One region of the Roseburia sp. 831b genome, then DNA from elsewhere that is predicted to be linked to it. Evidence: riboswitches for the same ligand, from Rfam matches in the RefSeq annotation. Region 1 holds a riboswitch; each other region holds the start of a gene.
What was found. Region 1 has a riboswitch for thiamine pyrophosphate ahead of thiT (energy-coupled thiamine transporter ThiT). Riboswitches for the same ligand answer to the same signal wherever they lie in the genome.

Region 1 (3,280 bases):
TCTGGTGCAACAGGAGCCGGTGGTGAAATCGGACATGTCATGGTGAATGAAGACGAAATCGAACTCTGTGGATGTGGAAAATGTGGATGTTTAGAGCAGTATGCATCAGCAACCGGAATTGTTCGTATTGCAAAAAGAAAGCTTGCAACTACAACCGCTGAGACATCTTTACGCAATTTTGATGAACTCACTGCAAAAGATGTTTTCGACGAAGCAAAAGCAGGAGATGCGGTTGCCGTTGGTCTTGTAGACGAAGTAGGTAAGATTTTAGGAACAGCACTTGCTAATATTGCATGTGTAGTAAACCCACAGGCATTTGTAATCGGCGGTGGAGTTTCAAAAGCTGGTAAGATTTTAACAGATAATATTGAAAAATATTATGTAGAAAGAACCTTCCATGCCTGCCGTGGTGCAAAATTCGAACTTGCATCCCTTGGAAATGATGCAGGAATGTATGGATGTGTCCGTATGTTGTTAGAAGACTAAAAAAGATGCAGGGATGTATCTGTGTATTGCCAGAGGTACAGAAATAAAAATCCACAGCTTACGAAGAACTATAAATTTCGTAAGTTGTGGATTTTTTCAAATTGACTGTTTTTGAGCAAGCAAATTTCTGGTTTCAAAAGTTATGTTTGCTTCATATGAGATATTTTTCAAAGTTTGACTTACACTTCTGCACGTGCCATTTTTTTCACATAAGCAAGGGCGCTTGCAACCGGTGGAAGTGAAATCAAAATCAAGGTTACAAGTGCCTCCGGTACTAAGTAGCTTGCCTGATAAGTTACGGAATAGACTAACGCCGGAGTTCCTTCTGGTGCGAAAGAACCGAAGAAAACAACACCGGAAATGGTGGAACAAATGAAACGTCCGATTACACCGACAACATATCCAATCTGTAAGCCCCATTTTTTCTTATAAAAGAAACCGGAGAGTCCTAAGGCGCCGAATGCAAGCGGGTAATCCAAAAGCATCTGCGGAATCGTGTAAAAGATTGGTTCCATGACAAACTGAACAAGACCATAGGCAAAACCGGTCATAAGTCCGATAGATGGACCGTACCAATAACCAATCAAAGCGATAAAGAGCATACTAAACAATGTGACAGAACCACCCATTGGAAGGTTGGCAAATTTAATCATAGAGGTCACAACTGCAAGTGCAATGGCAACTGCAGAGAATACAAGCTGCTTGGTTGTAATAGCCTTTTTGGTCTCAGCGCTCTTGTGACGAACGAGAAGTGAACCAATGATTAAGATTGCGATGATGGCAATGATAATCACAAGACCAATTGTAGTTAAATGTGCAGAGCCGTCATCCCAGGCTCCTTCTGGTGTTGCAAAAAAATTGTTCATAAAAAATCTCCCTTCATATTTCATGCCAGGAGGGAGTGATAAAAACGCTTCCTTACGCCGGTATTATCCGGTTCAAGTAATGAGGGTCGATGAAAATCATCTCTCAGCGTTGCAAAAAGCAATGCACCCCTAGCAGAAATATTTTATTGTGTGTAACGTGATAGGTTTAGGAAAACCTTCGTCGTTAAATATAGCAACGTTAAGAAATAAAGTCAAGGAAGATTGTCGAAAAATACAATCCGGTTCGCCAGAGGATGAAGATGGAAGTTGGTTGAAGAAAAATCGAAGCAGGTCAGAGCAATGGAGTAGAAAAAGCAGAAAACTTTTGAAAACACCTAAAGCCATTTAAGCAATGGAGTAGAAAACTGGGAAAAGTTGAAAAAGCACCTAAAGCCACCGAGCGAATGGAGTAGGAAACTGGGAAAAGTTGAAAAAACACCTAAAGTCATTTAAGCCATGGAGTAGAAAAAGTGTGAAACCGCTGAAAGCACCTAAAGTCCTCTAAGCAATGGAGTAGAGAACAAGATAAATGCTCAAAAATACCTAAAGGCGCCAAGGCAATGGAGTAGAAAATAAGATAAATGCTTGAAAACACCTAAAGTCATTTAAGCCATGGAGTAGAAAACAAGATAACTGCTTAAAAACACCTAAAGGCGCCAAGCCAATGGAGTAGAAAAAGTGTGAAATCGCTGAAAGCACCTAAAGTTCTCTAAGCAATGGAGTAGAGAATCCGGAAAATTACAAAAACCACCTAAAGTCGCCAGAACAAGGCGTTGGAGAAAGCAGGACGTATCTAGAATCTCTTAAAGAGCCAAAGTGAAGGGAGTGGAAAAGTTAGAAAACGTCTAAAACCATTTAAAGCCAAGTGCATACAATAATATAACTACAATAATAGTTATACATTCCTTTTTTATAACGAAAATTTGAAAATTTCTTGATTCTTAGGCAAGACATGGTATGATAAAAGTCGGGGAAAATTGTCATAAAAACTGGAAACTTGACTCGGACAGAAGTTTTTTGATTTATGACAGCAAAAAGGAGTATAACAATGACAACAGATGAAGCATTTAACGAGTTATTGGTGAAACTTTTCAAGGATATCACGGAGATTGAGGGAAGAGAACTGGTAACAGAGGAGTTCCATGACATCACGTATAACGATTTCCATATTATAGAAGGAATCGGTACGAAAGAGGCAAAAACCATGACTGGAATTGCCAAAAGCATGAATGTCACAACAGGCACCATGACAAAGGCAATTGAAGGTCTGACAGAAAAAGGTTATGTGACAAGGGAGCGAACCAAAGAGGACAAACGAATTGTCTTTATTTCATTGACGGAAAAAGGAAAACGGGCTTACGAACATCATGAGGCGTTTCATAATCGTATGATTAGCTCCATGAAAAATTCACTTTCCAGAGAAGAATTGACGGTTTTAGCTCATTCTATGGAGACGCTTACAAACTTTTTTCATGAAGTTTACGAAGAAAATAAGAAGAAATAGGAGAATACAATGAGTAGAGGGAATGCAGGAAAAAATAATTGGGCACTGTTTTTATTATTGTTAGCAGGAATTGTGCTTGGAGGCTTCCTTGGTTCACTTGCAGAGGGAGTACCATTTTTAAGCTGGTTAAATTACGGACAAAACTTCGGATTTGCAGAACCAATCGTGTTGAATCTTGGAATCTTGGTTCTGACATTTGGGCTGACCATTAAGATTACAATTGCAAGCATTATAGGTGTGTTATTAGCGATTATCATCTACCGACTTATGTAGTTGGATTGCATGAGCTTGTAATCAAGATGTGAGATTAAAAATTGTATAAGGAAGATTCTGCCAGGCAATGTGCTGTGGCAAGAAAAACAGGGTGTCAGGCGCTTGTATGTCTTGATGCCCTATTTTTTTACTTCATAAAAATAGGATAAAT
Region 2 (3,280 bases), 890 kb from region 1:
TCCATTGAATATGAGAGGAACCTGTAAATTAGTGATAAAATAAACGATAGAAAGAGAAGATAGGGCAAAGTAATAGGGGGCTTTGCTCTATTTTTTTAGGTAAAAAAAGTGGAATTCTATCGCTAGTGCGGTTACGAAAAAGATTTTATAATAAGTATAATCAAATGGGGGAAAAGGAATGACAGAGCAGAAAAAAAAGCTTGTAGAGGCGTGCATAGAGCGTGCAATTGCAGAACATGAGGTGGCAGGCGCATCGCTTTTGGTAATAAAAGATGGAAAAGAAGAACTTTATGTCGAACGAGGAAAGGCAGACTGTGAGACGGGCAGAGATTATGGGAGAGATACCATTGTCCGTCTGTATTCTGCAACAAAACCGATTACATCCGTAGCGGCAATGATTCTGATGGAGCGGGGGCTTCTCGATGCGGGGGCGTGGCTTTGTGATTATTTACCGGAATACGCAGACATGACCTGCGTCGATGGAGCAAACGTCATACCGTGCGGCCGGAATATTTTAATCAAAGAAGTGTTAAACATGACGTCGGGACTGGCGTACGGCGGGGATAACAGCAATGCCGGTTCCGTGGCAGCTGAAAAAGTATTTGAAGAATTAGACCGGCAGCTTTATACGGAGAATAAAAGAACAACCCGTGAAGTCGCACGGAAGCTTTCAGACTGCCCGCTTGCATTTGAGCCGGGCAGCAGATGGATGTATGGAACATCGGCAGACATCATGGGAGCGGTTGTTGAAGCGATAACAGGGATAAAGTTTGGCGAATTTTTACAGAAAGAAATCTTTGAGCCGCTTGGCATGCATGATACCGCATTTTATGTGCCAAAGGAGAAGCAGCACCGCCTTGCAAAAGTCTATGAACGTGTGGAAGGCGGCATGAAGGAATGCAGCATTAGGGAATGCCAGACGAATAATCTTGCCATCCGCTACACGCAGGATGTTCCACCGGCATTTGAATCGGGCGGAGCAGGTCTGGTATCCACAATCGATGATTATGCCAAATTTGCGCAGATGCTTTTACAAAAAGGAAGTTATCATGGAAAGCGGATTCTCTCGGAGCGCACCGTCGAATACATGACGCAGGCAGCGCTCATGCCGTGGCAGCAGGAGAGTATGAACCGTGCATGGGAAAGCTTAAACGGTTACACGTATGGGAATTTCCTGCGCATTTTAAAAGAACCGGAGAAAGCCAATATGTTCGGCACAAAAGGGGAATACGGCTGGGATGGCTGGCTTGGATTTTATTTTATCAACAGCCCGAAGGACAACCTTACAATGCTGCTTTCCTGTCAGAGAAAAGATGCCGGAACGATGCCGCTGACACGCAAATTAAAAAATATTGTGTGGAGCGAATTCTGCTAACAGTTTACAGTGCAAAAACAGCGTGTGGAGTAATAGTGCGAAAGGCTTGCAAAATGGAAAAAAATTCGTTATAATAATCTAGCTGATAATCAGCATAAAAAGAATAAATACGGGGGAGCTTGTTCATGCAGGCTGAGAGGAAGTAATCGAACTTCGACCCTTACACCTGATATGGATAATGCCATCGTAGGAAGTAAGAAGAGAATGCTTATAATGCGGAGGATACCATTTGGTGTCCTCCGTTTTTGCGTTGTTAGAAAACAGAAAAGAGGAAAAAGAATGAGTTACACAACACAGATGGATGCTGCCAGACAGGGCATTGTAACGCCGGAAATGCAGCAGGTTGCAGAAAAAGAACATATGGATGTGGAAAAATTACGTGGTTTGATTGCGGAAGGAAAGGCAATTATTCCTTGCAATAAAGTACATAAAGCAATTTCTCCGAGCGGAGTAGGTTCTGCATTGACTACAAAGATAAATGTAAACCTTGGTACATCCAGAGATATGAAAGACCTTGACATGGAGATGGAAAAGGTGAAAAACGCGGTTGACATGGGAGCAGAGGCTATCATGGACTTAAGTTCCTATGGTGATACCAGAAAATTCCGCCGCATGCTGACAGAGCAGTGCCCGGCGATGATTGGAACGGTTCCAATCTATGACGCAGTTGTTTACTATCACAAGGCACTTGGCAAAATTACATCACAGGAGTGGCTTGATATCGTAAGAATGCACGCAGAAGACGGTGTGGATTTCATGACGATTCACTGCGGAATCAACAAAGAAACAGCAAAGAAATTCAAGAAAAATAAACGTCTGATGAACATTGTTTCCCGTGGAGGTTCCATCATTTTTGCATGGATGGAGATGACCGGTGAGGAAAATCCATTCTATGAGCATTTCGATGAAATCTTAGACATCTGCCGTGAGTATGACGTGACATTAAGTCTTGGAGATGCCTGTCGTCCGGGATGTTTAGAGGATGCAACAGATGCTTCCCAGATTGAGGAATTAATCACCTTAGGTGAGCTGACCAAACGTGCATGGGAAAAAGACGTTCAGGTTATGATTGAAGGACCGGGACATATGCCGATGAATCAGATTGCAGCGAATATGGAGATTCAGAAAACACTTTGCCACGGCGCACCATTCTATGTGCTAGGACCTATCGTAACCGATATTGCGCCTGGATACGACCACATTACATCTGCAATCGGTGGAGCAATCGCAGCGATGAGCGGCGCATCTTTCTTATGCTATGTGACACCGGCAGAGCATTTACGTCTTCCGGATGTTGATGATGTAAAAGAAGGAATCATTGCAACCCGTATTGCAGCTCATGCAGCAGACATCGCAAAAGGACTTCCGGGAGCGATGGACTGGGATCACAAGATGGATGTGGCAAGAAAGAAATTAGACTGGGAAGCAATGTTCGACGTTGCAATCGACCCGGAAAAAGCACGCCGTTACCGTGCAGAATCCAAGCCGGAAAAAGAAGACACCTGCAGTATGTGCGGTAACTTCTGTGCCGTGAAGAACATGAACCGCATCTTAGACGGAGAAATTGTTTCTATTTTTGATGAATAAAATCAGATATTAGTATGCGTAAGCAGCTCGTAGGCATGCATATATGAAAAAGCGTAGTTATATAAGTTCTCCTGGTCAATCGACCAGAGAGAACTTATTTTTTTGAGCCGGTAGCGCACGGTATTCGGGTGCTGATAAATTTTTGCGGCGGTGGCAGCAATTTCACCGTTGCAGGAGACGAAGTCTGCTAAGGTCTGGAGCAGGTTTGAGGTGTATTTTTCATCATAGTGCGAGAGAATGGCAATTTTTTCCTGATAATCCTCTAAAAAGGCTGCATCAAAAAGCAGTGGCGTGACGAGCCGGTAAATGCCGCTTTCG
Region 3 (3,280 bases), 930 kb from region 1:
CTGCTCTTTTTTTGCAAATGTTTTCATTGCCTCAATGTCAATTTTTTGATCTGCCGAATCGACACCGGTCACCGTGGAGCAATGTTCCAGCAACGAGCGGATTTCGGAATAATTTCCACGAATGCAGGACGGATGGACTTTTTCCATCAACTCCAGGCACTTCGTTCTCCTGTAAGTGGAGCCGGATACACCAACCGGGTCAATCACGATGGCGTGACCTTTTTCATGCACGATGCGCCCCGCTTTTTCCATCGCCTCATAATCTGCGATTGCGCCAAAATTACAGACCAGAGCGGTGCTTCCTGCCGCAATCTCCTCCACCTCTAACGGATGGTGTGCCATCGTCACCGAGGCGCCCGCCGCAAGCAGCAGGTTTGCGCAGTCATTGACGGTCACCGCATTGGTAATACACTGCACGATAGGACGTTTTTCTATTATCTGATTCCGAATTGATATCAGTTTTTCTTCCATATTATTGCTCCAGACTTTCCTTCATTTTTCCAAGAATTCCGGTTTTCTTTAATGGCATAGTAAGAACTATCGCCAAAATGGTTCCACCACAGGTACTAATCAGAAATGGAACTACAAATGTAAATATTGCTGCTGCCTGGTTTCCCATCACAAAATATGCCACCGGATAGGAAAGCATTCCACCTAAAATTCCGGTTCCAAGCACCTCGCCGAGATAGGCAAAAGGCAGTTTTTTCCCATAGCGATAGAGAAGTCCTCCAAGCAATGCTCCGCACATACTGCCTGGAAAAGCAAGCGGGCTTCCAAGTCCAAGCAGATTTCGAATGACAGAAGCCGTAAAAGCCTGCGCAAGTCCCCACCATGGTCCCACGGTCACGGCACATAAAATATTGACAAGATGCTGAATTGGTGCACATTTTGAGCCAAACACCGGAAAAGAAAATAAGCTTCCTACCACTGCAATTGCTGCAAAAATGGCAGTTAATGTTAATTTTTTCAAGTTAAACGTTTTCATTTTGATACTCTCCTTTGATTGCAAATGCATGATTCATCGGACCGCTGCCCTTTCCAAGGTCAAGCATCGCTGCGAGTGCTCCGGAAATATAATTTTTCGCATAACAAACGGATGTTTCAAGGTCGTAGCCTTTTGCAAGATTCGACGCAATTGCTGAGGATAAGGTACAACCCGTGCCATGCGTATTCGGATTGTCAATCCTTTTTCCCTCAAACCAGACCGGTTTCTTTCCTTTTTGAAAAAGAAGGTCACTGGCATCATTTCTTTGATGGCCACCTTTTAATAAAACTGCACAACCGTAGCTGTCACAAATTTTTTCTGCTGCCTGTTCCATGTCCTCTTTCGTCTGAATCTCCATTCCGGACAATTCCTCTGCTTCCGGAATATTTGGCGTAATCACGGTTGCAATTGGAAATAGTTTTTCTTTTAGCGTAGAAATCGCCTCATCACTAATCAGCTTTGCACCGCTGGTTGCTACCATAACCGGGTCAACCACGATATTTTTTGCCTGGTACTCTGTTAATTTTTCTACAATCTTTTCGATGATTTCACAGGAAGAAACCATTCCTGTCTTGACCGCATCCGGTCGGATATCTGTAAAAATACTATCCAGCTGCGCCGCCAAAAAGTCCGGCGTTACCTCCATAATTCCTGTTACTCCTGTCGTATTCTGCGCGGTAAGTGCTGTGATTGCGCTCATCGCGTAGACTCCGTTTGCCATCATGGTCTTGATGTCCGCCTGGATTCCGGCTCCACCACTTGAATCACTTCCGGCAATTGTCAGTGCTGTCTTCATTGTCTCTTCCTCACTTTCTTTTGAAATCTGTGTGACAAAATATCTGATTCTAAATATTTATAGCGGATTTTATAAAAAAATATGGAAAATTTCTTTTTTGTGCAATGGAGATAAAACTCAAAAGTCGTTGAAGCCTCTGCTGAAAACGATTTTCGTATTCGGAGGTTTATCGGAATGTTTTGCACAACAGAAATTTGAAATATTCTTTTATGAAATCTGCTCAAATAATTAAAACCAGATATTTTTGCCGCACAGATTTCAATAAAAAAGTGCAGAAACCCAAATATAGATTTCTGCACAAAAAATTCTTCGGTATCTCCCTACGTTGGCATTATCCAAATCAGGTTCTGGGTTAAAGCATCCGCTTACTCTCAGCCCGCCTGCGCGAGCACCCCGTTTTCTTTTCTCCTGTTTTGACAGGAACTTTTTACAACAGTTTCATTATACCTGTTCTTTTTTTATTTGCAAGTCCTATCTTGCTTTTCCACCTTCTAGATAGTCACTTTCTTCTTCCATGACCTGCTCTTCTTTTTCTTTGAAAATCAGTCCGAAAATTCTACGAACCAGTGGTCCGGCAAAGAAAATCTGCCAGAAGAACGCCATTGGGAAATTGAGTGCTGTGGTCTCAAGCCAGACCGCAATCACTTCTTTTCCAGCATGTTTGAATAAAAGTGTTGCTGCAAGGCTCATGGATGGGCACATCAGGCATACTGTGATGGATGAGATTGCAAGGATAAGCATGATTGGCTTGTCCACGCCTGGTGTCACAATACGGAATGCAAGTTTTTTGGAAAGGCTTCCGAATAAAAAGAAATCCAGAATGAATGCGATTGGTCCCATAATAATCAATTCATGGAACGCATTTAAAAATACAACATTGCTCATTCCTCCCATATTCAGTGCAATATTGTAGCAAATCATGGCATAAACCATGACGAATACCATTAAAATGGTGAAAACGACTTCTTGTAATTTTGTTTTTGGCATAATAGATTCTCTCCTTTTCTTTTGTGGATTCGTGCGGGTGGCAAAAGATAGTTTGTAGTTTTCTAGATGGAAAATTAGATAAAGACAAATCTATTATGTTCCGATGTTCGAATATAAGAAAACCTAAGTATGCCTAACGAAAACTGTTTCATCATGACGTGACCGGCATTCAACGAGCCTTCCATGGCTCGTGAATCCTTGTTCTGCCATCCTTGGCAGAACATCACTAAAAAATGATAGGCATACTAAGATTTTCTAATATTCTTCCAAAGTCACAAAATTGCCTTGTCTTTATCCAATTTTCCCTCATAAAGTTACATACTATCTTTTGCCACCCGAACAAAAAAGCAGCCGAACAGCGGTCTTTGCGATCGCTGTTCGGCTGCACGTCGTAGCGCTATTATAGCATAGGAAATACCCTTGATATAATAGTTTAAATTGTACAAATTTTTGCTGAAATTAAATCAATTTCTTGTGGATTTTCATAGAACTAGGATTCCTGTGTAAAATGG

Region 2: it holds a riboswitch for thiamine pyrophosphate, as region 1 does, so the genes downstream of both, thiC (phosphomethylpyrimidine synthase ThiC) here and thiT (energy-coupled thiamine transporter ThiT) in region 1, are expected to answer to the same signal.
Region 3: it holds a riboswitch for thiamine pyrophosphate, as region 1 does, so the genes downstream of both, thiD (bifunctional hydroxymethylpyrimidine kinase/phosphomethylpyrimidine kinase) here and thiT (energy-coupled thiamine transporter ThiT) in region 1, are expected to answer to the same signal.

The regions. Positions count from the first base shown of each region.
Region 1 covers NZ_CP135162.1:21,134-24,413, forward strand. Annotated here, with positions in the region: gene BIV16_RS00085 (ROK family glucokinase) at 1-486, shown strand, start outside; gene thiT (energy-coupled thiamine transporter ThiT) at 666-1,352, opposite strand; TPP riboswitch at 1,385-1,493, opposite strand; gene BIV16_RS00095 (MarR family winged helix-turn-helix transcriptional regulator) at 2,401-2,856, shown strand; gene BIV16_RS00100 (DUF4321 domain-containing protein) at 2,866-3,129, shown strand.
Region 2 covers NZ_CP135162.1:2,259,201-2,262,480, reverse strand. Annotated here, with positions in the region: gene BIV16_RS10310 (hypothetical protein) at 1-43, shown strand, start outside; gene BIV16_RS10305 (serine hydrolase domain-containing protein) at 179-1,375, shown strand; TPP riboswitch at 1,477-1,585, shown strand; gene thiC (phosphomethylpyrimidine synthase ThiC) at 1,655-2,962, shown strand; gene BIV16_RS10295 (PucR family transcriptional regulator) at 2,965-3,280, opposite strand, start outside.
Region 3 covers NZ_CP135162.1:2,219,084-2,222,363, forward strand. Annotated here, with positions in the region: gene thiM (hydroxyethylthiazole kinase) at 1-471, opposite strand, end outside; gene thiW (energy coupling factor transporter S component ThiW) at 473-985, opposite strand; gene thiD (bifunctional hydroxymethylpyrimidine kinase/phosphomethylpyrimidine kinase) at 972-1,781, opposite strand; TPP riboswitch at 2,082-2,187, opposite strand; gene BIV16_RS10125 (DUF2798 domain-containing protein) at 2,253-2,768, opposite strand; gene BIV16_RS10130 (methyl-accepting chemotaxis protein) at 3,259-3,280, opposite strand, start outside.